3 regions of the Enterobacter sp. RHBSTW-00994 genome follow, and region 2 is predicted to be linked to each of the others. Evidence: predicted binding sites of a transcription regulator. Region 2 holds the regulator's gene; each other region holds the start of a gene.
The links. Region 2 encodes LexA, which represses DNA repair genes until DNA is damaged. Its sites were predicted from a motif close to TNCTGTATGTACATACAGNA; they were not measured.
Positions count from the first base shown of each region.

Region 1: the regulator LexA is predicted to act here: its motif matches at 3,819-3,838, upstream of HV346_RS07425 (DNA translocase FtsK 4TM domain-containing protein).
Region 3: the regulator LexA is predicted to act here: its motif matches at 6,871-6,890, upstream of sbmC (DNA gyrase inhibitor SbmC).

Region 1 covers NZ_CP056199.1:1,575,271-1,583,485, reverse strand. The annotation lists gene HV346_RS07425 (DNA translocase FtsK 4TM domain-containing protein) at 40-3,741, opposite strand; gene lrp (leucine-responsive transcriptional regulator Lrp) at 3,877-4,371, opposite strand; gene trxB (thioredoxin-disulfide reductase) at 4,916-5,884, shown strand; gene cydD (cysteine/glutathione ABC transporter permease/ATP-binding protein CydD) at 5,998-7,764, shown strand; gene cydC (cysteine/glutathione ABC transporter ATP-binding protein/permease CydC) at 7,764-8,215, shown strand, end outside.
Region 2 covers NZ_CP056199.1:275,045-283,259, forward strand. The annotation lists gene ubiA (4-hydroxybenzoate octaprenyltransferase) at 1-419, shown strand, start outside; gene plsB (glycerol-3-phosphate 1-O-acyltransferase PlsB) at 474-2,894, opposite strand; gene HV346_RS01285 (diacylglycerol kinase) at 3,049-3,417, shown strand; gene lexA (transcriptional repressor LexA) at 3,526-4,134, shown strand; gene dinF (MATE family efflux transporter DinF) at 4,199-5,518, shown strand; gene HV346_RS01300 (CsbD family protein) at 5,666-5,875, shown strand; gene zur (zinc uptake transcriptional repressor Zur) at 5,945-6,460, opposite strand; gene HV346_RS01310 (cupin domain-containing protein) at 6,576-7,064, shown strand; gene HV346_RS01315 (conjugal transfer protein TraF) at 7,235-8,215, shown strand, end outside.
Region 3 covers NZ_CP056199.1:3,019,315-3,027,529, reverse strand. The annotation lists gene hisG (ATP phosphoribosyltransferase) at 1-115, opposite strand, end outside; His leader region at 161-284, opposite strand; gene hisL (his operon leader peptide) at 260-310, opposite strand; gene HV346_RS14635 (SDR family oxidoreductase) at 486-1,310, shown strand; partial or broken gene HV346_RS14630 (LysR family transcriptional regulator) at 1,352-2,336, shown strand; gene HV346_RS14620 (APC family permease) at 2,554-3,915, shown strand; gene sbcB (exodeoxyribonuclease I) at 3,973-5,397, opposite strand; gene dacD (serine-type D-Ala-D-Ala carboxypeptidase DacD) at 5,602-6,774, shown strand; gene sbmC (DNA gyrase inhibitor SbmC) at 6,906-7,379, shown strand; gene HV346_RS14600 (FUSC family protein) at 7,474-8,215, shown strand, end outside.

The DNA.
Region 1 (8,215 bases), 1.3 Mb from region 2:
ATTTTTGCTGATTTACCCATCTTTGCATTCGCTGAAAGGTCAATCAAACGGCGGCGGAGCCAACACCTCACGGTTACCGTTATGCCCCTGCTCACTCACGATACCCTGGGCTTCCATCTGTTCGATGATACGCGCCGCGCGGTTATAACCGATACGGAACTGACGCTGTACACCGGAGATGGAGGCTTTACGTTTCTCAGTAACAAAGTTAACAGCCTGGTCGAATAACGGATCCAGCTCTTCTGCACCGTCAAAACCACCGCCACCACCTTCGTTTTCACTCTCGGAGGTAATACCATCCACGTACTGTGGGCGACCACGTGCTTTCCAGTCCTGAACAACCGCATGTACTTCCTGATCGCGTACAAATGCACCGTGAACACGGACAGGAGACGTCGAGTTCGGCCCGGAATAAAGCATATCCCCCATCCCCAGCAACGACTCTGCGCCGCCCTGGTCGAGGATAGTGCGTGAGTCGATCTTGCTCGACACGGTAAACGCAATACGCGTGGGAATGTTCGCCTTGATAAGACCGGTAATGACATCTACAGAAGGACGCTGTGTTGCCAGAACAAGGTGAATACCGGCCGCACGCGCTTTCTGCGCAAGGCGCGCAATCAACTCTTCCACTTTCTTGCCAACAGTCATCATCAGGTCGGCAAATTCATCTACCAGCACAACGATATACGGCAGTTTTTCCAGCACAGGATGCTGCGCATCCATGCTGTCTCCGGGCTTCCAGTATGGGTCCGGAATTGGACGGCCCATACGCGCCGCCTCTGCAATTTTCTCGTTATAACCGGCAAGGTTACGCACCCCCAGCGCCGACATCAGTTTGTAGCGACGCTCCATCTCATTAACGCTCCAGCGCAGAGCATTGGCAGCGTCCTTCATGTCAGTCACAACTTCAGTCAGCAGATGCGGAATGCCCTCATAAACCGACAGCTCCAGCATTTTCGGGTCGATCATGATGAAGCGTACATCTTCCGGTTGTGCTTTATAGAGCATGCTGAGGATCATGGCGTTCACACCAACCGATTTACCCGAACCGGTAGTACCAGCCACCAGCAGGTGCGGCATCTTAGCCAAATCGGCCACGACCGGGTCACCCGCAATGTCTTTCCCTAATACAACCGTCAGCGGCGACGGATTTTCGCGGAACTTCGCGTTATCCAGCACTTCACGCAGATAGACGGTTTGACGCTTCTTGTTCGGCAACTCAAGTCCGACATACGGCTTACCTGGAATGACTTCCACTACACGTACGGCAACGGTCGAGAGTGAACGCGCCAGGTCACGGGACAGGTTAGAAATACGCGCCGCTTTTACGCCAGGCGCCAGGTTCAACTCGAAGCGGGTGATCACCGGGCCAGGAGAGTAATTCACCACATCCGCTTTGATACGGAAATCAGCCAGACGAGCTTCCACCAGGCGGGCCATCTGCTCAAGAGCAAAGGTGTCGACCGGCTCGACTTCAGACGGCGGTGGCGTTAACAGATCCAGTGACGGCAACGGCGTGCTCGGTTTTTGCATTGGACGGCTATCGCCGTTACGCATCAACAACGGATGGATCAGGCTCTCCTGCGGCTGCGCCGTAGGTTGCTGGAATTGCGGTTGCTGCGGTTGCACATAAGCCTGCGGAGCCCTCTGTTGCAGCTGTGCCTGCGGTGCTGGAGCTGGAGGCTGACGAACCGGTTCAGCTTCTGGCATCACGCCCGGCGTGAATAACGGTTCACTCGGGCCATCATCCACCAAATCTTTCATCGGAGAGAATTCAAAATCCGATAGCGAGAACGGATTCGCCCCCGTTGGCTGTTCACCAGAGTAACGTTGCTGCTGAGTGGCAGCGAACTGTCGTGCCAGCTCAGCTTCCGCCGCATCATCTTCGTCGTCATGCGCATGGCCAATCTGCGTATCGTGTTGATAGTCTTCACCATAACGATGCTGCTGTGTGGCGGCAAACTGGCGAGCGAGCTCATCCTGCTGCACTTCATCCGCGTCGTCGTACTCAGATTCGCGCGCTTTTTCCTCCGCCATACGCTGAGAAGGCAGTTTGATACCAAATGAAGCGAGCTCTCGGCGTGTTGGCACGCGAACCCGATTGGGTCGCGGCAATTGTGGGCCAATTCCTTCCTTCACCTGTGGACGTGGCGCGCCGCCTGTTGCAAGGCTAAAGACAGGTGCAGCTACAGCGGCGGCGGAAACTGCGGGCGCAACTGAATGTTTGACACTCTCCGCTACAGGGGAGACGAATGCCGTTGGATCTACAACCGGCGCTGAAACAGAAGGCGGCGCAGAATGACGAATAGTCGGTTCCTGAACCGGTTCCGGCACAGGCTGATACCAGGCAGCAAGCTGTTCGCGCTCCCGGGCTCGCTTCTCTTCCACTTCTTCAAAATAGTACATCGGTGGACGCGCGGGCTTCACCTCTTCAGCATCAGCAAGAGGTTCCACAACAGGTTGTTCAGGCTCAACTGGCTCTGGTGTGTATTCCTGGTAAGCAGGAGAAACCGGAGGTTCGTATTCCGCAAAAGGCTGGGATTCATAGACCGGTTCAGGTTGATAAGGTTGCTGCCAGTGTTCTTGCTGCTGAGCAGGCGCGTAGCTATGCGGTTCAGAGGCAATGACAGGTTCAGGTGAGTGAACGGCTGGCGCAGAGTGCCACTCAACCACAGGCTGCTCCATGGCCGGCACAGGTGTAGGTGTAGGGGCAGGCGCAGAAGGCATAACGGCATCAACAGGCGCTGCATAGGCTTGTGTTGCTGTCATCGCGGCAGCCGCAACAGCAACCGGTTCCGTAACCGAATGGCCATTTAGCAGCGGATCATACTCGTCATAGTCGTCCGGTGTGGCGCGATTACCTGAGAAGAGCACATCATCGGGATCGACAGCCACGCCCCCAGTGCTATACGCAATCTGCTCGTCATCATCCATACGCTTGCCAGAGAAGAGCGCCGCATCGGTTTTGCGACCAAGCGGATTGGCAAATTTTTCAGCAACGCGCTTACGCCGTGCCAGCGCACCGCGCAGAATCCGGGCCCGACGGGACTCACCACGAGGTGTTACAGGTGAATCGTCCTCATCATCTTCATACTCGTCTTCATCGACCCACGTATCATCACGACGCGTACGGTTGCTGGCAAAAGTCAGAATATTAAGGATGAGGCTGCCGAGTTTCTCGGCGATACTGACCCATGACCAGCCTGTAAACAACGTCAGTCCCGCAGCCCAAATACACAACAGCGTTATTGTTCCGCCACTGCTGTGCAGCATCGGTTGAAGCGCGGTACTCAGCAAACTGCCGATAACCCCGCCCGAAGCGAAATACCAGATGTCATCCGCATTGATTGCCGCCAACCCGCAAGAGGTCAGAATGATTGCCAATGCGCCAATCAGGCGTAGCGAAACAGCAAAGTAATCGATGTATTCATCGTTTTGACGGTGACGCCAGGCAAACCAACATCCGCCAATGATAATGACGGGAATGGTATAGGCCATGACACCGAAGATGAAAAACAGAGTGTCGGCAAGCCACGCACCTGGAATGCCACCTAAATTATGGATAGGCTCATGCCAGGCAGTTTGTGACCAACTGGGATCCGAAGGATTGAAACTGAGTAAGGCTGCCATCAGCCAGACGGCAAAAAGGGCAATAACTATCAGCAACGCCTCAAGAAGGCGGCGTCCACTGCTTAGCTTCGATAATGTGACTTCTTTGTCTTCAGTATATTCCTGGCTCAAGAAAGGCTCTCCAGGTATCAGGCATGTCCTGCCTGTTTGCTAAAACGGACAACAGCGCCGGGTAACCCCGGCACTGTTGCTGTATGGATTAACAGGAGTGTAATCAAACTATGCTGATTTTGCACCTGTTCCGTGTTAGCGCGTCTTAATTACCAGACGATTGCTCTGTTTTACTTCTTCCATCACCACATAGGTGCGGGTGTCATTCACGCCAGGCAGACGCAGCAGGGTTTCACCCAGCAGCTTACGATAGGCGGACATATCCGGCACACGGGTTTTCAACAGATAGTCGAAATCGCCTGAAACCAGATGACACTCTTGAATTTCTTCAAGTTTTTGCACGGCGGTGTTAAATTGCTCAAACACATCCGGTGCACCACGATTCAGAGTAATCTCAACAAATACCAGAAGTGAGGCATCCAGATAATGCGGGTTTAACAGAGCCGTATAGCCCTGAATAAAACCCTGTCTTTCCAGTCGGCGCACACGCTCAAGGCACGGCGTCGGGGAAAGTCCCACACGTTTTGAAAGCTCGACGTTGGAAATACGCCCATCCTTTTGCAATTCATTAAGAATGTTACGATCGATACGGTCGAGATCTTTGCCAGGGCGCTTCTTGCTATCTACCATTATTATTGTCTCTCTGTATTCCTTCCCTACTCCTGCCTGGACCCTGTGCACATCACTGTTCAGAGCCTGTACCCGTTGCTCATCACATCGCCTGGTTATGTAATATACGCGATGCGAGTGCGGGTTCTACGGTAAGAAGACCGTTGCCGAAAAGGCAGCCACCAACATCACGTATGGCATCTGTCCACACCATGCGTAGATTTCGTTGACCCGGTAAAAATGGCATTTACGTGCATGCCTATGCGGCACACTGTTAACGCGGCTTTTTTTCTTCCTTCAATGTTTTCGCAAAAGCGCAGGGGATTGTCAAAGCAAAACATCGATTTTTAGTACAACATGCCGGATATTCATTACCGCCGGGGAATAAACCTCATTTTATTGCCTTATAAACAACCGGTTTTCAGTAGAAAGCGTTATGTTATAGCGCTCGATCCATCGTCAATGTCTATTGCACATATCGATATCAAAATCGCTGTGCTCTTTTTTTACGGCAACAAATTCCCTACAATCCAGCCAAATGTCTGCCAACAACAATGGGGATCTCATGGGCACGGCTAAACACAGTAAGCTGCTAATCCTTGGTTCTGGACCTGCGGGATACACCGCAGCGGTCTATGCTGCACGCGCTAACCTGCAACCGGTGTTAATTACCGGCATGGAAAAAGGCGGTCAGTTGACCACCACCACCGAAGTAGAAAACTGGCCAGGCGATCCGAATGACCTGACCGGGCCGCTGCTGATGGAGCGTATGCACGAACACGCGACCAAATTCGATACTGAAATTCTGTTCGACCATATCAATAAGGTCGATCTGCAAAACCGTCCATTCCGTTTGACAGGCGACAGCGGTGAGTACACCTGCGATGCACTGATCATCGCGACGGGCGCATCTGCGCGCTACCTGGGCCTGCCGTCAGAAGAGGCGTTCAAAGGCCGTGGCGTCTCCGCCTGCGCAACCTGTGACGGATTCTTCTATCGCAACCAGAAAGTTGCCGTCATCGGCGGTGGCAACACGGCCGTTGAAGAAGCGCTGTATCTGGCAAATATTGCCTCCGAAGTACACCTGATCCACCGCCGTGAGACGTTCCGCGCGGAAAAAATTCTGATCAAACGTCTGATGGACAAAGTGGCGAGTGGCAATATCGTTCTGCACACAAACCGCACGCTGGAAGAAGTAACAGGCGATCAGATGGGCGTTTCCGGGCTGCGTCTTCGTGATACCCAGAATACCGATAACGTGGACTCACTGGATGTTGCAGGCCTCTTCGTTGCAATCGGACACAGTCCGAACACCGCCATCTTTGAAGGTCAACTGGCGCTGGAAAACGGCTACATCAAAGTGCAGTCAGGTATTCATGGCAATGCCACGCAGACCAGCATCCCAGGTGTCTTTGCTGCGGGTGATGTTATGGACCACATTTACCGTCAGGCAATCACCTCTGCGGGCACTGGCTGCATGGCAGCATTAGATGCCGAGCGTTATCTTGATGGGCTGGCTGAGCAAGGTAAATAATCTTTACAAGTCAGTAACAAACGTAAATAAAGGCGGCCACAGGTCGCCTTTATTTTTTCTGACGTGTAACATTGCGATGCCCAATTTCTTATAACTCACCTGCAAAGCACGCAATGGAAAAAACCCGTCAACAAGAGTTAACTCGCTGGCTGAAACAGCAAAGCGTTCTTTCCCGCCGCTGGCTGAATATTTCCCGTCTTTTGGGACTTATCAGCGGTCTGTTGATTGTTGCCCAGGCATGGCTGCTGGCCCGCATTCTCAATCATATGATCATGGAGAACATCCCGCGCGAAGCGCTCCTGCTTCCCTTTATCGTGCTGGTGCTGATTTTTGTCCTGCGCGCCTGGGTCGTCTGGCTACGCGAACGTGTCGGTTTTCACGCCGGACAACATATTCGCTATGAGATACGCCGTCAGGTGCTGGACAGGCTTCATGACGCCGGGCCTGCCTGGATTCAGGGAAAACCCGCCGGAAGCTGGGCTACGTTGATCCTCGAACAGATCGACGATATGCATGATTACTATGCACGCTATCTCCCGCAGATGGCGCTGGCCGTCTGCGTCCCGCTTCTGATTGTTGCCATTATTTTCCCGTCTAACTGGGTGGCCGCACTTATTTTACTGTGCACCGCCCCACTGATCCCACTGTTCATGGCGATGGTAGGGATGGGAGCGGCGGATGCCAACCGTCGTAATTTCCTGGCCCTGGGACGATTAAGCGGTCATTTTCTGGATCGACTGCGCGGCATGGAAACATTGCGTATTTTTGGTCGCGGTGAAGCCGAGACAGAAAACATTCGCCTCGCATCGCAGGATTTTCGCCAGCGCACCATGGAAGTCTTGCGTCTGGCCTTCCTCTCCTCTGGTGTCCTCGAGTTCTTCACCTCGTTGTCCATTGCACTCGTCGCTGTTTACTTTGGTTTCTCCTATCTCGGCGCACTGGATTTCGGGCACTACGGTACGGCCGTTACCCTTTCAGCCGGTTTCCTGGCACTGATTCTGGCTCCAGAGTTTTTCCAGCCACTTCGCGATCTCGGGACGTTCTATCATGCCAAAGCGCAGGCTGTGGGCGCGGCAGATAGTCTGAAAATCTTCCTTGAGACACCATTGGCTCATCCTGAACGCGGTGAAGTAACGCTAAACGCCAAAGAGCCCGTGAGCGTTGAAGCGACCGATTTCTCTATTCTGTCGCCTGAAGGCAACGTGCTGGCGGGTCCGCTGAATTTTACTCTCTCTGCAGGTCAGCGCGTGGTATTGGTAGGTATCAGTGGTTCGGGTAAAAGCTCGCTTCTGAACGCGTTATCTGGCTTTATGGCCTACACAGGATCCCTTCGTATCAATAAGACAGAGTTGCGCGATCTTGACCCGGAAGCCTGGCATAAGCAGCTAAGCTGGGTGGGGCAAAACCCGCAGTTGCCTGCCCCGACATTGCGTGAAAACGTGCTGCTTGCCCGTCCGGATGCACGCGAAGATGAACTGCAATCGGTTCTCGACCGCGCCTGGGTCAGCGAGTTTCTACCGTTACTCCCGCAAGGTGTTGATACCGTCGTTGGCGATCAGGCGGCCGGTTTATCCGTCGGCCAGGCTCAGCGTATTGCCGTTGCGCGTGCTCTGCTTAACCCTTGCCAGTTGCTGCTTCTGGATGAACCCGCAGCAAGCCTTGATGCGCACAGCGAACAGCGCGTCATGCAGGCCCTCAATGCCGCTTCTCTTCAGCAAACCACGCTAATGGTTACCCATCAACTGGAAGGCATTACCGACTGGGATCAGATTTGGGTGATGGAGAATGGCCATATTGTAGAGCAAGGCGATTACGCCACACTCTCTGCCGCACAGGGACCCTTTGCCACCCTGCTGGCTAACCGTCAGGAGGATATCTGATGCGCGCCTTACTCCCATATCTTGCACTGTATAAGCGCCACAAATGGATGCTGACACTTGGTATTATTCTGGCAATTGTAACCCTGCTTGCCAGCATCGGTTTACTGACACTTTCCGGTTGGTTTCTGTCAGCATCTGCCGTTGTTGGCGTCGCCGGGTTGTACAGCTTTAACTATATGCTTCCAGCTGCGGGTGTCCGTGGTGCAGCGATCACCCGTACTGCCGGACGTTATTTTGAACGTCTGGTGAGCCATGATGCGACCTTCCGTGTACTGCAACATCTACGCATCTATACCTTCAGCAAACTGCTGCCACTCTCCCCTGCTGGGCTGGCACGTTTTCGTCAGGGAGAATTACTTAACCGCGTTGTCGCAGATGTCGATACGCTTGATCATCTTTATTTGCGGGTAATCTCACCACTGGTGGGCGCATTTGTGGTGATCGTCGTCGT
Region 2 (8,215 bases):
GCTGGTCGATACCGATGGCCTTTGCGGCGGTAAGTGAATCCGTACCGTTGAGCTGCTGGTTGATGTTCCTGGCGAATATTTTGTGGGCTGTGGCTTACGACACGCAGTATGCGATGGTCGATCGTGACGATGATCTCAAAATTGGCATCAAATCGACCGCGATCCTGTTTGGTCGTCAGGACAAACTGATCATCGGTATCTTGCAGGTCGCGGTGCTGGCGTTGATGGTAGAGATTGGCCGTCTGAACGGGCTCAACTGGGCGTTCTACTGGTCAGTGCTGGTGGCGGGGCTGCTGTTTGCGTATCAGCAAAAGCTGATAGCGAAACGTGAGCGTGACGCGTGTTTTAAGGCCTTCCTGAATAATAACTACGTTGGTCTGGTGCTGTTTTTAGGGCTGGCGATGAGCTACTTCTCGTAAAAAAATGGCAGCCATCTGGCTGCCATCCTTTCATCCTTTCCACCGGAGAGGGTATCACTCGTCTTGTGCCGCACTCTCAATCGTCAGGCGTACATCAGAGGTAATCAACTCTGCCAGCATCTGGTAAACCTTCAGTGTCTCTTCAGGCTCGGCATCACCCGTATCACTGATAAAGCCCTCGTCACGCAGCGTCAGCACCAGCGAACTAAAGACCGCTTTGTCGAAGAACTCTGGTGCGTTAATGCCGTGCAGGACGGACAGACGTTGTGCCAGTGTGCGACTCGCTTTTTCCAGCGTTCCACGGTTAATCGACGGGTTCGCACTCAGCAACCAGAAGGTGATGGCATAGCGTTGCAACGTCTCACGTGCGCCAGCGGCCAGCAGCTGCAGAGTACGGGAACGTGATGGGTTGATGTTGAGCTCATCGTTATTCACGGTGATCAGCCCCTGACGATGCAATTCAACGGTGAGTTTGTCCAGCTCTGCCGCCAGCTCTTCTTTGCTCCAGCGCAGGAACAGCTCGGCTTTCAGCATTGGGTAGAGCGCTTCAACGTGACGCAGCACTTCCTGACGAGAAATGCGACGGTGCTGAGTAATAATGGCCGCCATCAGCGATGGCAGCATCAGCATGTGCGCAATGTTATTACGATAGTACGTCATCAGCACCGCCTGCTCGCGCGGCAGAATGATGATGTCACCGATCGTATCTTTCTCGACTTCGAACTTGTTCATCTGCAACGCGTGATCAAGCAGGGCGCTGGCCGTTGCTGCAGGAACGGTTGAGTCAGGTGAATACGGAACATTACGCATGATGTCCAGATAACAATCGACCTGCTCGGTCAGTTGCTCACGGGTCAGCGAGCGCTGGCGCGAGGCGAGAAGTGCAGTACAACACAGGTTCATGGCGTTAGCCGCACCGGCATTGTTAATACGCACCATCAGATCGGCCGCAATGTTATTTACCGTTGGGGTGAGCCAGGCGGGACGGATGGCTTCGATTGGATCGATAGACTCACGCCACTCTGGTACATGCTGATTCAGGTAGGTCATCAGTGGCATTGGTTCGCCAAAGTTCACATAGCCCTGGCCGAGGTTGCGAAGCTTGCTCAGGCCGCGCAGCATCTGCGGCAGGCTCTCTTTCTCTTTGGTCGCTCCGCGCAGTTCTTTCGCGTAGGTTCCCACTTCCATGACGTGTTCATAGCCAATGTAAATCGGAACCAGTGTGATAGGACGCGTTCCCCCACGCAGCATCGCCTGAATCGTCATCGACAGCGTGCCCGTCTTCGGATCGAGTAGACGCCCGGTACGGGAACGGCCACCCTCAACGAAATATTCAACGGAATAGCCGCGGCTGAACAGCTCGCCCAGATACTCACGGAACACGGTGGAATAGAGTTTGTTGCCCTTGAAGGTACGGCGAATAAAGAACGCACCCAGGCGGCGGAAAATCGGGCCCGCTGGCCAGAAGTTCAGGTTGATACCGGCAGCAATGTGCGGTGGAACCAGCCCCTGGTGATAAAGCACGTAGGAGAGCAGAAGGTAGTCCATGTGGCTGCGGTGGCAGGGCACATAGACAATTTCATGACCGTCGTGAGCCAACTGACGCACACGCTCTGCGTTATGCACGTTGATCCCCTGATAGAGACGGTTCCACGTGAAGCTCAGGATACGATCGGACAGACGAATCATCTCATAGGAGAAGTTCGCAGCGATCTCTTCCATCAGGGCGATGGCATTCTGTTGTGCTTTCTCGTGTGAAATCTTCTTGCTACGGGCTTCGTCTTCAACAGCGCGTGCTATGGCTTTGGAAGCCAGCAACTTGTTGAAAAGGTCCTGACGCGCCGGAAGGCGTGGGCCTACAGCAGCCAGACGTTGACGGGCAAAGTGCATACGCGCAACACGCGCCAGTTTTTGCGCAATGATTTTATCCGTACCGTGTTCGTCCGCCATTCGGCGCAGGGAGACGGAAGGGGAAAAACGCACGAAGCTATCACGGCCTAGCCATGACACCGCAAAGAATTTCTGGATGCCGTTAAGCATACGCAGCGGTGGGTTTTCTTCACCCTTTTCGCGCCCAGGACGACGACCAAACATCACCGACACCGGAACCATCTGAACATCCAGATCGGGGTTGCTGCGGTGCAGGTCGAGGTAATCATGGAACAGCTTGATGGACTCTTCTTTTGGCGTGTAATAGGTAAACACACGCGGTCCGCCGTGGATGAAGACATAGCGTGGCAACAATGTGCCATCAATTTCCAGCGGTTCAAGCGGATCGGGTAAGTCATGCGCCAGACATTGGGCGCGGAGCGTCAGCAAGTCAGCCTTCGAGTTGTAAGGCAAAACATACATAATAGGGCGAGAGGTATCGAGCCCTAATTCCAGCGCGGGTTCTGCTGGGATAGACTTGCTTTTTACCAGGACGCTTAATGGTAAATTAAGTAATTTGTAGTAAATTCGTGGCCAGCCGGACATAAACGATGTAAAGCCTCTGGTTAATAATGCAATTGCTGCGCAAGGATAACAGAAAGCGCGCAAAATTTCTGTTGTTACCCGTCATACTTCAGGCGGCAGTCAAATGGACTGCGGCTATAGTTACTGACGCTATTTCTCATAAAAGGTTCTTTTAATGGCCAATAATACCACTGGGTTAACCCGAATTATCAAAGCAGCTGGCTATTCATGGAAAGGTTTCCGCGCCGCCTGGATCAATGAGGCTGCTTTCCGTCAGGAAGGTATCGCCGCTATTGTCGCGGTGATTATCGCCTGTTTCCTTGATGTTGATGCTATCACCCGCGTTCTTCTTATTGGCTCGGTGCTTTTGGTGATGATAGTGGAAATTCTTAATAGTGCTATTGAAGCTGTGGTGGACCGTATTGGCTCTGATTTTCACGAGCTTTCTGGGCGTGCGAAAGATATGGGTTCCGCAGCGGTATTACTGGCGATTATTACCGCCATGATTACCTGGGGCACGCTTCTTTGGTCACATTTCCGATAAGCCTTCAGGAATAAGTAACTCCCTGGTTTTTTGTGCAGTTTTTGATTCCAAAATCACCTTTGACTGTATATACTCACAGCATAACTGTATATACACCCAGGGGGCGGAATGAAAGCGTTAACGACCAGGCAGCAAGAGGTGTTTGATCTCATCCGGGATCATATCGGCCAGACGGGTATGCCACCCACGCGTGCGGAGATCGCTCAGCGTCTGGGTTTCCGTTCTCCAAATGCTGCCGAAGAGCACCTCAAAGCGCTGGCACGTAAGGGCGTCCTGGAGATTGTTTCCGGTGCTTCACGTGGTATTCGCCTTTTGGTGGAAGAAGAAACCGGTATTCCGCTTGTAGGCCGAGTGGCTGCGGGCGAGCCTCTGTTGGCACAGCAGCATATCGAAGGCCATTACCAGGTTGATCCAGGCATGTTTAAACCAAGCGCTGATTTCCTGCTTCGCGTAAGTGGCATGTCAATGAAAGATATCGGTATTCTTGATGGTGACTTGCTGGCGGTACATAAAACGCAGGATGTGCGTAACGGGCAAGTTGTTGTCGCGCGTATCGATGATGAAGTGACCGTTAAGCGACTGAAAAAACAGGGTAATACCGTTCAGCTTCTGCCAGAAAATAGCGAGTTTTCTCCTATCGAAGTTGACCTTCGCGAGCAAAGTTTCTCTATTGAAGGCCTTGCCGTTGGCGTTATCCGTAACGGTGAATGGCTGTAATCTCTTCCTGACAGGCTGCGGTATCCCCGCAGCCTGACTTATTTTCCTGCCCCGGTATTTTCTCATGTCACTGCTGACTGCTTCAGATAAGGCGCTGTGGCGTCTTGCGTTGCCAATGATCTTTTCGAATATCACCGTTCCGTTATTGGGACTGGTGGACACGGCAGTAATTGGCCATCTGGATTCGCCGGTCTATCTGGGCGGTGTGGCGATTGGCGCGACAGCGACCAGCTTCCTCTTCATGCTGTTGCTTTTTTTGCGGATGAGTACCACGGGTCTTACCGCTCAGGCGTTTGGTGCGAAAGATCCGCTTCGTCTGGCGCGTGCTCTGGTTCAGCCATTGATTCTGGCGCTGGGAGCGGGTGCTGTGATCGTCCTGTTACGTGCTCCGCTAATCGATCTCGCATTGCATATTGTAGGAGGTAGCGAGGCCGTTCTCGAACAGGCTCGTCGCTTTCTTGAGATCCGCTGGCTCAGTGCTCCGGCCTCGCTGGCAAACCTGGTGTTGCTTGGCTGGCTGCTGGGCGTTCAGTACGCGCGTGCCCCCGTGATCCTGCTGGTGGTGGGAAATATCCTCAACATTGTGCTCGACCTGTGGCTGGTGATGGGGCTGCACATGAACGTGCAGGGGGCGGCACTGGCGACTGCCATTGCGGAGTACGGGACGTTCATCATTGGGTTATGGATGGTGTGGCGGGTGCTGAAAATGCGCGGTATCTCTCTGGCGATGCTGAAAGCAGCCTGGCGCGGCAATATCCGTAAACTCCTGGCGCTGAATCGCGACATTATGCTCCGCTCGTTCCTCCTGCAACTCTGTTTTGGTGCGCTCACGGTTTTCGGCGCGCGCCTTGGGCCAGAGATTGTGGCGGTTAATGCAGTACTGATGACGCTGCTGACCTTTACCGCCTATGCACTGGACGGCTTTGCCTATGCCGTTGAAGCCCACTCCGGGCACGCGTACGGTGCGGGGGAAAGCGGTCAGTTGCAGGATGTCTGGCGCGCGGCCTGCCGTCAGGCGGGGCTGGTGGCGCTGATCTTTGCGTTGATCTACGCCTTCCTGGGCGAACATATTGTGGGGCTATTAACGTCATTACCGGCACTGCGCGAACTGGCAGGCCACTACATCATCTGGCAGGTGGTACTACCGATAGTGGGGGTCTGGTGTTATCTGCTGGATGGCATGTTCATCGGTGCGACGCGTGGAGCGGAAATGCGCAACAGTATGGCCGTTGCCGCTGCTGGATTTGCACTGACGTTGCTCACGTTACCGTATCTGGGTAACCACGGGCTATGGCTGGCACTGGCGGTCTTTCTTTCCCTGCGAGGGTTATCACTGGCGGTTATCTGGCATCGCCACTGGCGGAATAACACCTGGTTTTCATAACGCCTTAAAATCTCCTGATGGTAAAAGATTCTGAATAAATTCTTAGATGCCACAGGCTCGACTAAAATTATTATCACGTCCAGCATGAAATGAAGGTTTCGGGCGACCCTTTTCACTATTGAATGACCGAACGATGAGGATGTGATGATGAATAAAGACGAAATCGGCGGCAACTGGAAACAGCTCAAAGGTAAAGCGAAAGAGCAGTGGGGTAAGCTGACTGATGATGATATGACCGTCATCGAAGGTAAACGCGATCAGCTTGTCGGTAAAATTCAGGAGCGTTACGGCTACGCTAAAGAACAGGCAGAGAAAGAAGTGGGTGACTGGGAAAAACGTAACGATTACCGCTGGTAAACAGGTTATACCCGTAAGTACAAGGATGTACTCCCTGTCGGCGGCTTTGAGCCGCCCTTTTCTATGCCGTCAGCGGGGTTTTTTCTTTACCAGAATCGAGTGGTCGTGGTGACATTCACCCTGATGCCGGCAGGACTCCACTTCTACGCAGTTTGAGCACAACCCGTGTGCTTCAATAACATTGTGACGCAGTGCAAAGCCCATTTTCGCTGCCAGCGTATGCATGATGTCTTCAACACCTTCCGCACACTCTTCCTTCACCACGCCACAGCGGTCGCAGATAAACATCGCAGAGGTATGGGTGGGCTGATCAAACAAGTAGCACAGAACATAACTGTTTGTTGATTCAACCTTATGCACAAAGCCTTGTTCCAGCAGGAAATCCAGCGCGCGATACACCGTTGGAGGCTTCGCCTGTGGTTCTGTTTCCCGAAGCAGGTCGAGCAAATCGTATGCACTGATCGCACCTTGCTGGAGGCTCATCAGCCTTAAGACTTCAAGGCGCTGTGGAGTCAGGCGCACATTGCGTTGGGCACACAGCTTTTCAGCTTGCGCTAACAGCTCTTGCGTTGTGGTCTTATCCATTTAGCACCTCGGATGTTGTAGGATCGAAAACCCTCACTCTACCATGTTCTGCTAAAAACACCGAGATCCGCCGGGCTGTGCTATACCTGACGCATCGCAATACAGGAAATAAATAATGAAAAGACCTGACTGTATCCGGCACTGGCGAGACATCGAAGGTGCGGACGATGCAACGTATCCCGACAGTGACGAACGTTTCTCCATTGGCGCGCCCTTGGCCAGAAAACTCGGTCTTGGCCGTATTGGTATTCACCATGAGCGATTACCCCCAGGGCGTCGCACCTCGTATCCACATGCAGAAAGTGATGAAGAGGAGTTTATCTACGTGCTGGAAGGATATCCCGAAGCCTGGATTAACGGCTACCTGTGGAAGCTGGAGCCAGGTGATAGCGTCGGGTTTCCTGCCGGAACCGGCGTATGCCATACCTTTATCAATAACACTGATGAAGAGGTGCGGCTGCTGGTTGTTGGCGAGGCAAATAAAAAGCATAACCGCATCTATTACCCGCTGAATCCGGTCTATGCCGCGACGCGTGAGGATCGCTGGGTTGACCATCCACCGCAGTTTTTTGGCCCGCATGACGGAAAAGCTGGGCGAAAATAATATCCTCTTCTATAAATATTGAGGGCCGTCACAAAATACAATAGGCCAGATGGGTGATTTAACTTAAGGAAATAGCGGGTCTTTTTGTACTTATTCACAGCAATAGTTCGTTCCTGTTTGGGTGATAACAGACAGGGCTATTTCATAACAGACTATAAGACGAGCATACTGTGAAAAAAGTATTTAAATTTTCGGTGGTTAGCATTGCTGTCTCTTTTTTTGCGGCGCATCAGGCATCTGCCGCCAATACCTGGACAGAAGCGCGTAGTGACGCAATGGGGGGCACAGGTGTTGCCGCAGGCAGCTACGGAAGCGGGGTGTTAATCAACCCTGCTTTGCTGGCTAAAGCAAAGCCTGACGATGGCATTACCGTTATTTTGCCGTCTATTGGCGCGCAAATTTCCGACAAAGACAACCTGCGGGATAAAATTGATGACGTCAGCGACGATATCAATCGCTACCGCAGCTCCCTGGATGACATTAACCTTTTCGATCTCTTCAACCCCACCAGCTCCGGCTACAAGCAGGTCTCTTCTGCGGCAGGCGATCTGGCCAGCCAGTTGGAATCTCTGAAAGGAAAAACCGCCAGCGGGAAAGCGGGGGGTGGCATTGCTGTCAGTATTCCGAATGACACGTTATCCGTCGCGTTTGTGGCAAAAGCGAATGCGCGTGCGCGCGTCAGTTCTTATATCGATCAGGGTGATATCGATATGCTGCGCGCGGTTGAAAAAACACCGGCAACAATCCTGGGCGTTGATCCGGATAATCTGAAATCTAAAGGCTTTGGTCGGGCGGCGATTGTTTCTGATTATGGCGTTGCACTGGCGCGACAGTTTGATATCAGTGGCGTACCGGTTTCGGTCGGGATCACTCCGAAGTTGCAGAAAACCTGGCTCTATAATTACACCGTGTCGATTTACAATTTTAACAGCGACGATATTAACAGCAGCCGCTATCGTAATGATGACACAGGATTTAACGTCGATGCTGGCCTTGCCGCCGATTTTGGCGAGAACTGGACGGTCGGTCTGACCGGGCAAAACCTCTTCTCCCGCGATATCGACACCAAAGAGGTGGATGGTGTACGCGATACCTACCAAATCAGCCCTGTCGTGACAGCTGGTGTGGCTTGGCATACCAGCCTGGTGACG
Region 3 (8,215 bases), 2.1 Mb from region 2:
GACGCTGGGTGTGCAGGTTGATTTTAATCCCGCAGCGGGCCAGCAGTTCGCGTGAATCGTCGCTCAGACGGCCTGATTTTTGAATAGCTATGCGTAAACGTGCGTTATCTAACATTCTGTGTTCCTCGTTAACCTGTTTTAAACTGTCTGAACGCGGTCCAAAAAAAAGCCCCCGGAAGATGATCTTCCGGGGGCTCTCTCTTGCGTTCTCGCACCACTGGAAGATCTGAATGTCTTCCAGCACACATCGCCTGAAAGACTAGTCAGGATGATGGTGATGATGGTGGTGTTTAAATTGAACGCGTGTCATATATGTTCTCGATGAATGCTTATTCATGTGATGTCTTTTAACGTAAACCACTTGTGTGACATAAAGCAAGGGCTTTTTTTGATCATTAATTCATTTCATATTGATGCTATGAATTGTCAGTTCAGCAGGGCTGGCGTAGCCTTAAGACAGACGTATGAAAGTCAGGAGAACTCGCATGAAAAAGGTCGCGATTGTCGGTCTGGGATGGTTAGGTATGCCGCTGGCGATGTCATTAGCAGCGAAAGGCTGGCAAGTCACCGGAAGTAAAACCACGACGGATGGTGTTGAAGCGGCGCGAATGTGCGGCATCGAGAGTATCGCCTTGCGTCTTGAACCTGAACTGGTATGTGATGCTGACGATCTGGATGCGTTAATGAACGTGGATGCGCTGGTCATTACGCTGCCGGCGCGACGGAGCGGGCCGGGTGAATCGTTTTACCTGCAGGCCGTTCAGGAAATCGTTGACAGTGCGCTGGCACATCACATTCCCCGCATTATCTTCACCAGCTCAACATCGGTATACGGTGATATTGACGGGAGCGTGAAAGAGAGCACCGCTCGCCATCCGGTGACGGCGAGTGGCCGGGTTCTCAAGGAACTGGAAGACTGGTTGCATAATCTTCCTGGCACTCAGGTTGATATTTTGCGTCTGGCTGGACTGGTGGGGCCGGGACGACATCCCGGGCGTTTCTTTGCCGGAAAATCAGCGCCTGATGGACAGCATGGCGTCAATCTTGTGCATCTTGAAGATGTGATTGGCGCAATTACGTTACTCCTTCAGGCTCCAAAAGGGGGACACATCTATAATATATGTGCGCCTTCCCATCCATCACGCAGTACTTTTTATCCACTGATGGCACGCCAGCTTGGTTTGACACCGCCTTATTTTGGTGATGCCCTGGGTGAGGGAAAAGGCAAACTCATTGATGGTAATCGTATTTGCCATGAACTGGGATTTGAGTATCAGTATCCCGACCCGCTGGTGATGCCCATGGAATAATGTCCACAGCGGAGACGATCGCACGCCGCCAGGGGGCGAAAATGAAACCGCTGCTGGATGTTCTTATTATTCTCGATGCGCTGGAAAAAGAGGGGAGCTTTGCTGCGGCGTCAGCAAAGCTCTTTAAAACGCCTTCGGCGCTGAGTTATACCGTCCATAAACTTGAAAGCGATTTAAATATCCAGATTCTGGACCGCTCAGGTCACCGTGCGCGTTTTACCCGTACTGGCCAGATGCTGCTGGAGAAAGGGCGTGAAGTGCTTCATACGGTTCGTGAGCTGGAAAAGCAGGCGGTTAAACTTCACCAGGGATGGGAAAATCAACTGGTGATTGGCGTTGATGATACGTTTCCCTTTTCCCTCCTGACCCCACTTATCGAAGCTTTTTATCAACGTCATAGTGTGACGCGTTTGATCTTCATTAATGGCGTCCTGGGTGGCTCGTGGGATGCATTAACCCAGGGGAGAGCGGATATTATCGTCGGTGCGCTGCACGAACCTCCCCAGTTGAGTGATTTTGGCTTTGCTCGTCTGGGTGTGCTCGAACAGGTCTTTGTCGTCGCACCACACCACCCGTTGGCCCATGAGCCGGAGCCGATTAACCGTCGGATCCTGAAAGGCTTTCGTGCCATTGTCGTGGGCGACAGCTCGCGTCAGGAATATGCGGTTTCTTCACAACTGCTGGACGACCAGGAAGCCATTACGGTATTCGATTTTAAAACTAAACTGGAACTGCAAATAAGCGGGCTGGGGTGCGGTTATCTGCCGCGCTATTTAGCTCAGCGGTTTATTGAGTCTGGTGCATTGGTTGAAAAACAGGTGATGGCGCAAAGTAATAATGAGTCAGTATGGGTTGGCTGGAATGAACAAACGGCCGGGCTTGCCAGTGCATGGTGGCGGGATGAGATTTTAGCAAATAGTGCTATTGCTGCTGTGTATGCTCAGGCAGGTGTTGATAAATCAGTCAGTTAGAAAAAAGAAAATGTGGATGGCCTTATCAATCTATTGCCTTTTGTATCCGGAATAGGGCAAAATGCCGCCGCTGCAAACAAATGAATAATCGACGATATAAAAGGCGTCGGTTATTTTTTTTTGCATGTACGAAACGAAACTAAAAACCAAGAGGCCGGGCTTCGTACCGGATAGATATTTACTAAAATCCGACAGTTGTTGTCGCTGAGGAATCCAGAAAATGGGGCAATTTTTTGCTTACGTGGCGGTGTTCACCGTAAAGGGGAATAACCATGTCGCATAACGCTACTCCAAAAACCTCTCGCGTGGAATTACGTAAAACGCTTACGTTGATTCCGGTTGTTATGATGGGCCTTGCCTATATGCAGCCGATGACGCTGTTCGATACGTTTGGTATCGTCTCAGGCCTCACTGACGGTCACGTTGCGACGGCTTATGCCTTTGCGCTGGTCGCCATTCTCTTTACGGCGTTGAGCTACGGTAAACTGGTTCGCCGTTTCCCGTCTGCAGGCTCTGCGTACACTTATGCTCAGAAATCCATTAGCCCGGCTGTCGGCTTTATGGTGGGCTGGTCATCTCTGCTGGACTACCTGTTCATGCCGATGATCAACATTCTGCTGGCAAAAATTTACTTTGAAGCGCTTGTGCCTTCTGTTCCGTCGTGGATCTTTGTTGTCGCACTGGTGGCCTTTATGACCATCTCTAACCTGCGCAGCATCAAGACTGTGGCGAACTTCAATACCCTGATCGTGATTCTGCAGATGGGGATTGTAGCGGTTATCGTTGGCCTGATTATTTATGGTGTGGCTCACGGTGAAGGTGCAGGTACGCTGACCAGTACGCGTCCATTCTGGTCTGAAGGCGCACACGTTGTGCCGATGATTACCGGTGCGACTATTCTGTGCTTCTCGTTCCTGGGCTTCGACGGTATCTCTTCGCTGTCCGAAGAAACCAAAGATGCTGAACGCGTGATCCCGAAAGCTATCTTCCTGACGGCGCTTATCGGTGGTCTGGTGTTTATCGGCGCATCTTACTTCCTGCAACTGTACTTCCCGGATATCTCTCGCTTTAAAGATCCGGATGCATCACAGCCTGAAATCATGCTGTATGTTGCGGGTAAAACCTTCCAGTGGGGCGTGCTGATCTTCTCCAGCGTAACCGTTCTGGCATCCGGTATGGCGGCACATGCGGGCGTCTCTCGTCTGATGTACGTGATGGGACGTGATGGCGTGTTCCCAACTCGCTTCTTTGGTTACGTTCATCCGAAATGGCGTACTCCGGCGTGGAACGTGTTGCTGGTGGGTGTTATTGCGCTGCTGGCTATTAAGTTTGACCTGGTAACCGCAACGGCACTGATTAACTTTGGTGCGCTGGTGGCCTTTACCTTTGTTAACCTCTCTGTGATCTCCCAGTTCTGGATCCGTGAGAAGCGCAACAAAACGCTGAAAGACCACTTCAACTACCTGGTGTTGCCGGTATGTGGGGCTCTGACGGTTGGTGCGTTGTGGATTAACCTGGAAGAAAGCTCCATGATTCTGGGTCTTATCTGGGGCGCTATTGGCCTGGTGTATCTGGCTTGTGTCACGAAGAGCTTCCGTAACCCGGTTCCTCAGTACGAAGATATCGCGCAGTAACAAGCGCAGTAAAAAAAACCGGAGACAACGTCTCCGGTTTTTTTATGCCTAAATGGTTTACACAATTTCCTGAGCATACTGATACAGGGCTTTCAGCAGCGTCTGCTTTTCCGCATTCCCTTCATACTGTGTGTAGAGCATTTCCAGTTCTTCGGCATAACGGTGCAAAAAATCCGGAGTAAAGACGTTCCGGCGATGCTGCAACCACCGTTCTTGTTCTGCTTCATCGAGCGTACCGGGATAATTACGCGCCCGGTAATTGAACATCAACTTTTCAATACGACTATCGGCAAAGCTGATATCCAGCGCCGGTAAATTACGTGGCTCTGTTTGCAAAACAATTGCCATGGCTGCGCGGTCAGCGTCGCTAAAGAAGCCGTTATAAAGTTGTGCATCCACGTTTTCAGAGGGAACAAAGGGTTCTGCCTCAGCAAAAATAGCCACCGCTTTTTCTCGCACTTGCGGGTTATCACGCAGCACTTTCAGGTTATCGAGACAGTGTTGACGGTTAATCCCCAGTCTGTCCGCATCTTCCGGGCGCAGGGTATTGGCTTGTGCCAGAACCGGGCATTTGTTGATGTGCACCAGTTTCAGTGGCACTGCGACTGCATCTCCCAGTTCGCTTTTCGGGGTGTAAAGCCGCTCGCGGAGTTGATCGCTGTTGAGTTCCAGCAGAGGGGAAATATCACCCGCTAAATCGACCATGATGACGGCATTACGATTGTCAGGATGCCAGGCGAGTGGGGCCACCCAACTGGTGTTACCCCGCCACGCACCGAACATACCTGAAATATGTACCAGCGGTTTCATCTGCGGAACGTCAATCAGCGTGGTGAGTTTCTGTTTGCTGCGGTGGCTTAACAGATACTCAAACAGGCGCGGCTGGGCTGTTTTCACCCGTTTCGCCATCGCGATGGTGGCATAAACGTCGGCCATGGCATCGTGCGCATTACCGTGTTCGATCCCATTGGCGCGCGTCAGATGCTCAAGCCTGAAGCTGGGCAATCCGTCGTCGTTTTCCGGCCAGTTGATTCCTTCAGGTCGCAAGGCGTAGCAGGCTCGCATGATGTCCAGCAGATCCCAGCGAGAATTACGGTTTTGCCAGCTCCAGGCGTAAGGATCGTAGAAGTTGCGATAAAAAATATTGCGCGTCACTTCATCGTCAAAGCGGATGTTGTTGTAGCCCACTATGCAGGTATTTGGCACGGTAAACAGGCCATGAATGCGGCGCGCAAACTCGGCTTCGCTGACGCCTTTTTCGCGCGCTTCTTGCGGCGTAATGCCGGTAACCATAACTGCACCTGGTTGTGGCAGGTAGTCATCTGCGGGTTTGCAGTAAAAGACTTCAGGCTCGCCAATGATGTTGAAATCAGCGTCGGTACGGATGGCAGCAAACTGTGCAGGGCGGTCCAGTGCCGGGTGAGTGCCAAAGGTTTCATAATCGTGGAATAAAAATGTTGGGCGCGCGGCGGAGTCAGACACCAGTAATACCATCCTGTTAAAAAGTGACGCCTCTATGGTAAACGATCGCACCGGGCAGACCGAATAAAAAGCGCCCTCAGGCATGAAATTTGCGAGGCGTCTTCAGATAAAAACACGCTCTTTGTCACATTTTTTTGCAATTAAGGCAGGTAACGACATCAGAAGTCCCGTAAAAAGGTCAACGATTTTAAATGACCTGAGGATATACCGTTGAAACGCCGTCTGTTTATTGCTGTTTCTTTACTCGCTTCGAGTATCTCATCTGCACTGGCTGTCGAACCCCTGGATTTTTCACCGCAGCCGCCTGCTATTCAGGCGGGGGCGTGGGTGCTGATGGATTACACCACAGGTCAAATCCTGACTGCGGGCAACGAGCATCAACAACGCAATCCGGCGAGCCTTACCAAGCTAATGACGGGATATGTTGTCGATCGCGCTATTGATAGCCATCGTATTACCCCGGACGATATTGTTACCGTTGGCCGTGACGCCTGGGCAAAAGGTAACCCGGTATTTGACGGTTCTTCCCTGATGTTCCTGAAACCCGGCGATCGTGTGTCGGTGCGCGATCTGAGCCGTGGTCTGATTGTGGATTCCGGTAACGATGCGTGTGTGGCGTTAGCCGATCATGTAGCCGGAGGGCAGCCGCAGTTCGTCAACATGATGAATGATTATGTTCAGAAGCTGAATCTGCGAGATACGCACTTTGAAACGGTACACGGCCTTGATGCGCCGGGGCAGCACAGTTCTGCCTATGACCTGGCAGTGCTTTCACGGGCAATCATTCACGGAGAGCCTGAGTTTTACCACATGTACAGTGAAAAGAGCCTGACCTGGAATGGGATAACCCAGCAGAACCGCAATGGTCTGTTGTGGGACAAAACGATGAATGTCGATGGTCTTAAAACGGGCCACACCTCAGGCGCGGGCTTTAATCTGATTGCTTCAGCGGTTGATGGCCAGCGTCGTCTGATTGCCGTGGTGATGGGGGCGGATAGCCCGAAAGGACGTGAAGATCAGGCTCGTAAATTATTGCACTGGGGCCAGCAGAATTTCGATACCGTACAGATCCTGCATAGCGGCAAGCAAGTGGGAACCGAGCGCATCTGGTATGGCGATAAAGAGCAGGTTACGCTGGGGACAGATCAGGATTTCTGGCTCGCATTACCGAAAGCAGAAGTGCCAAACATAAAGGCCAAATACGTGCTGGATAGAAAAGAGCTTGAAGCCCCAATTGCCGCCCATCAGAGAGTCGGGGAAATTCAGTTGTATGACCGCGATAAGGTTGTGGCGCACTGGCCGTTGGTCACGCTGGAAGGGGTGGATAAGGGCGGTATGTTCTCGCGACTGAGCGACTATCTGCACCACAAAATCTGACTATCCGCCTTCCTACTGCCGAGCAGACTGGCAAGGTTGCGAGTCTGCTCACATAATAAACACTCCTCATTTGCCGGTCGTAAAAAAACTGATTTAAACTGTATATATATACAGTGATAAGTGGAGGGTGTATGGACTACAGCGTCAGACAGCAACAGAAGCGTAAAATTGCGGGCTTCCATCTGGTTGGGCCGTGGGAACAGACGGTAAAGCAAGGTTTCGAACAACTGGTTATGTGGGTCGACGGACATCACATTCAGCCGCTGGAATGGGTAGCGGTTTACTACGACAACCCTGATGTCGTGCCAGCGGAAAAGCTACGATGTGACACCGCCGTGACGGTTCCGGACGATTTTGTTATTCCTGAAAACAGCGAAGGTGTGATGATGACAGAAGTCGCCGCTGGCGATTATGCCGTTGCTACCGCTCGCGTCGAGAATTTCGATTTCGCCACACCCTGGTACAATTTCTTTAATTCTCTGCTGCAAGATCATCACTATCAACTCGCCGCAAAACCCTGTTTTGAACGCTACCTTAATGACGGTAACGCTGATGGCTACTGGGATATTGAGATGTATGTTGCGGTAGAACATAAAGCGGGTTAATTTCCTGGTAAAATCAGGGTTTTTCAGCCGGGTGTGATCCGCCCGGCTGAAAACACAGTACAATTGTGATTTGCCGTATAGCTGGAGAGCGGGTGTGCGTCCCGACAAATCATTAACGCCTTTTGAAATTAAGTTGTATCAACATTACCGCGTTGTGCATGGCTGTCGCATTGCGCTGGCGTTTATTCTGACCTTTGTACTGGTACGGATGCTGCATGTCCCGGAGGGAACCTGGCCACTGATTACGCTGGTGGTGATCATGGGGCCAATCTCTTTTTGGGGAAACGTTGTACCTCGGGCATTCGAGCGTATTGGTGGAACGGTATTTGGCTCGGCATTAGGTTTGATTGCGCTTAAGCTGGAACTGATTTCGTTTCCCGTCATGTTGATGTGGTGTGCGGGAGCCATGTTCCTGTGCGGTTGGCTTGCGCTGGGTAAAAAACCCTATCAGGCGCTACTGATTGGCATCACCTTGTCCGTCGTCGTCGGCGCACCTGCAGGTGACATGACGACAGCATTATGGCGAAGCGGTGATGTGGTTCTCGGTTCTTTGCTGGCGATGCTTTTCACGGGCATTTGGCCGCAGCGTGCCTTCCTGCACTGGCGTATCCAGATGGCAAACTACGTCACGTCGTTCAACCGTGTTTACCAGGCAGGTTTCTCGCCCAATCTGGTTGAGAGGCCACGTCTGGAAAAGCACCTGCAAAAGATCCTTAATGATGTGGTCAAGATGCGTGGCCTGATTACCCCTGCCAGCAAAGAGACGCATATCCAGAAATCAATTTTTGAAGCGATTCAGACCGTCAGCCGTAATCTCGTCTGTATGCTGGAACTGC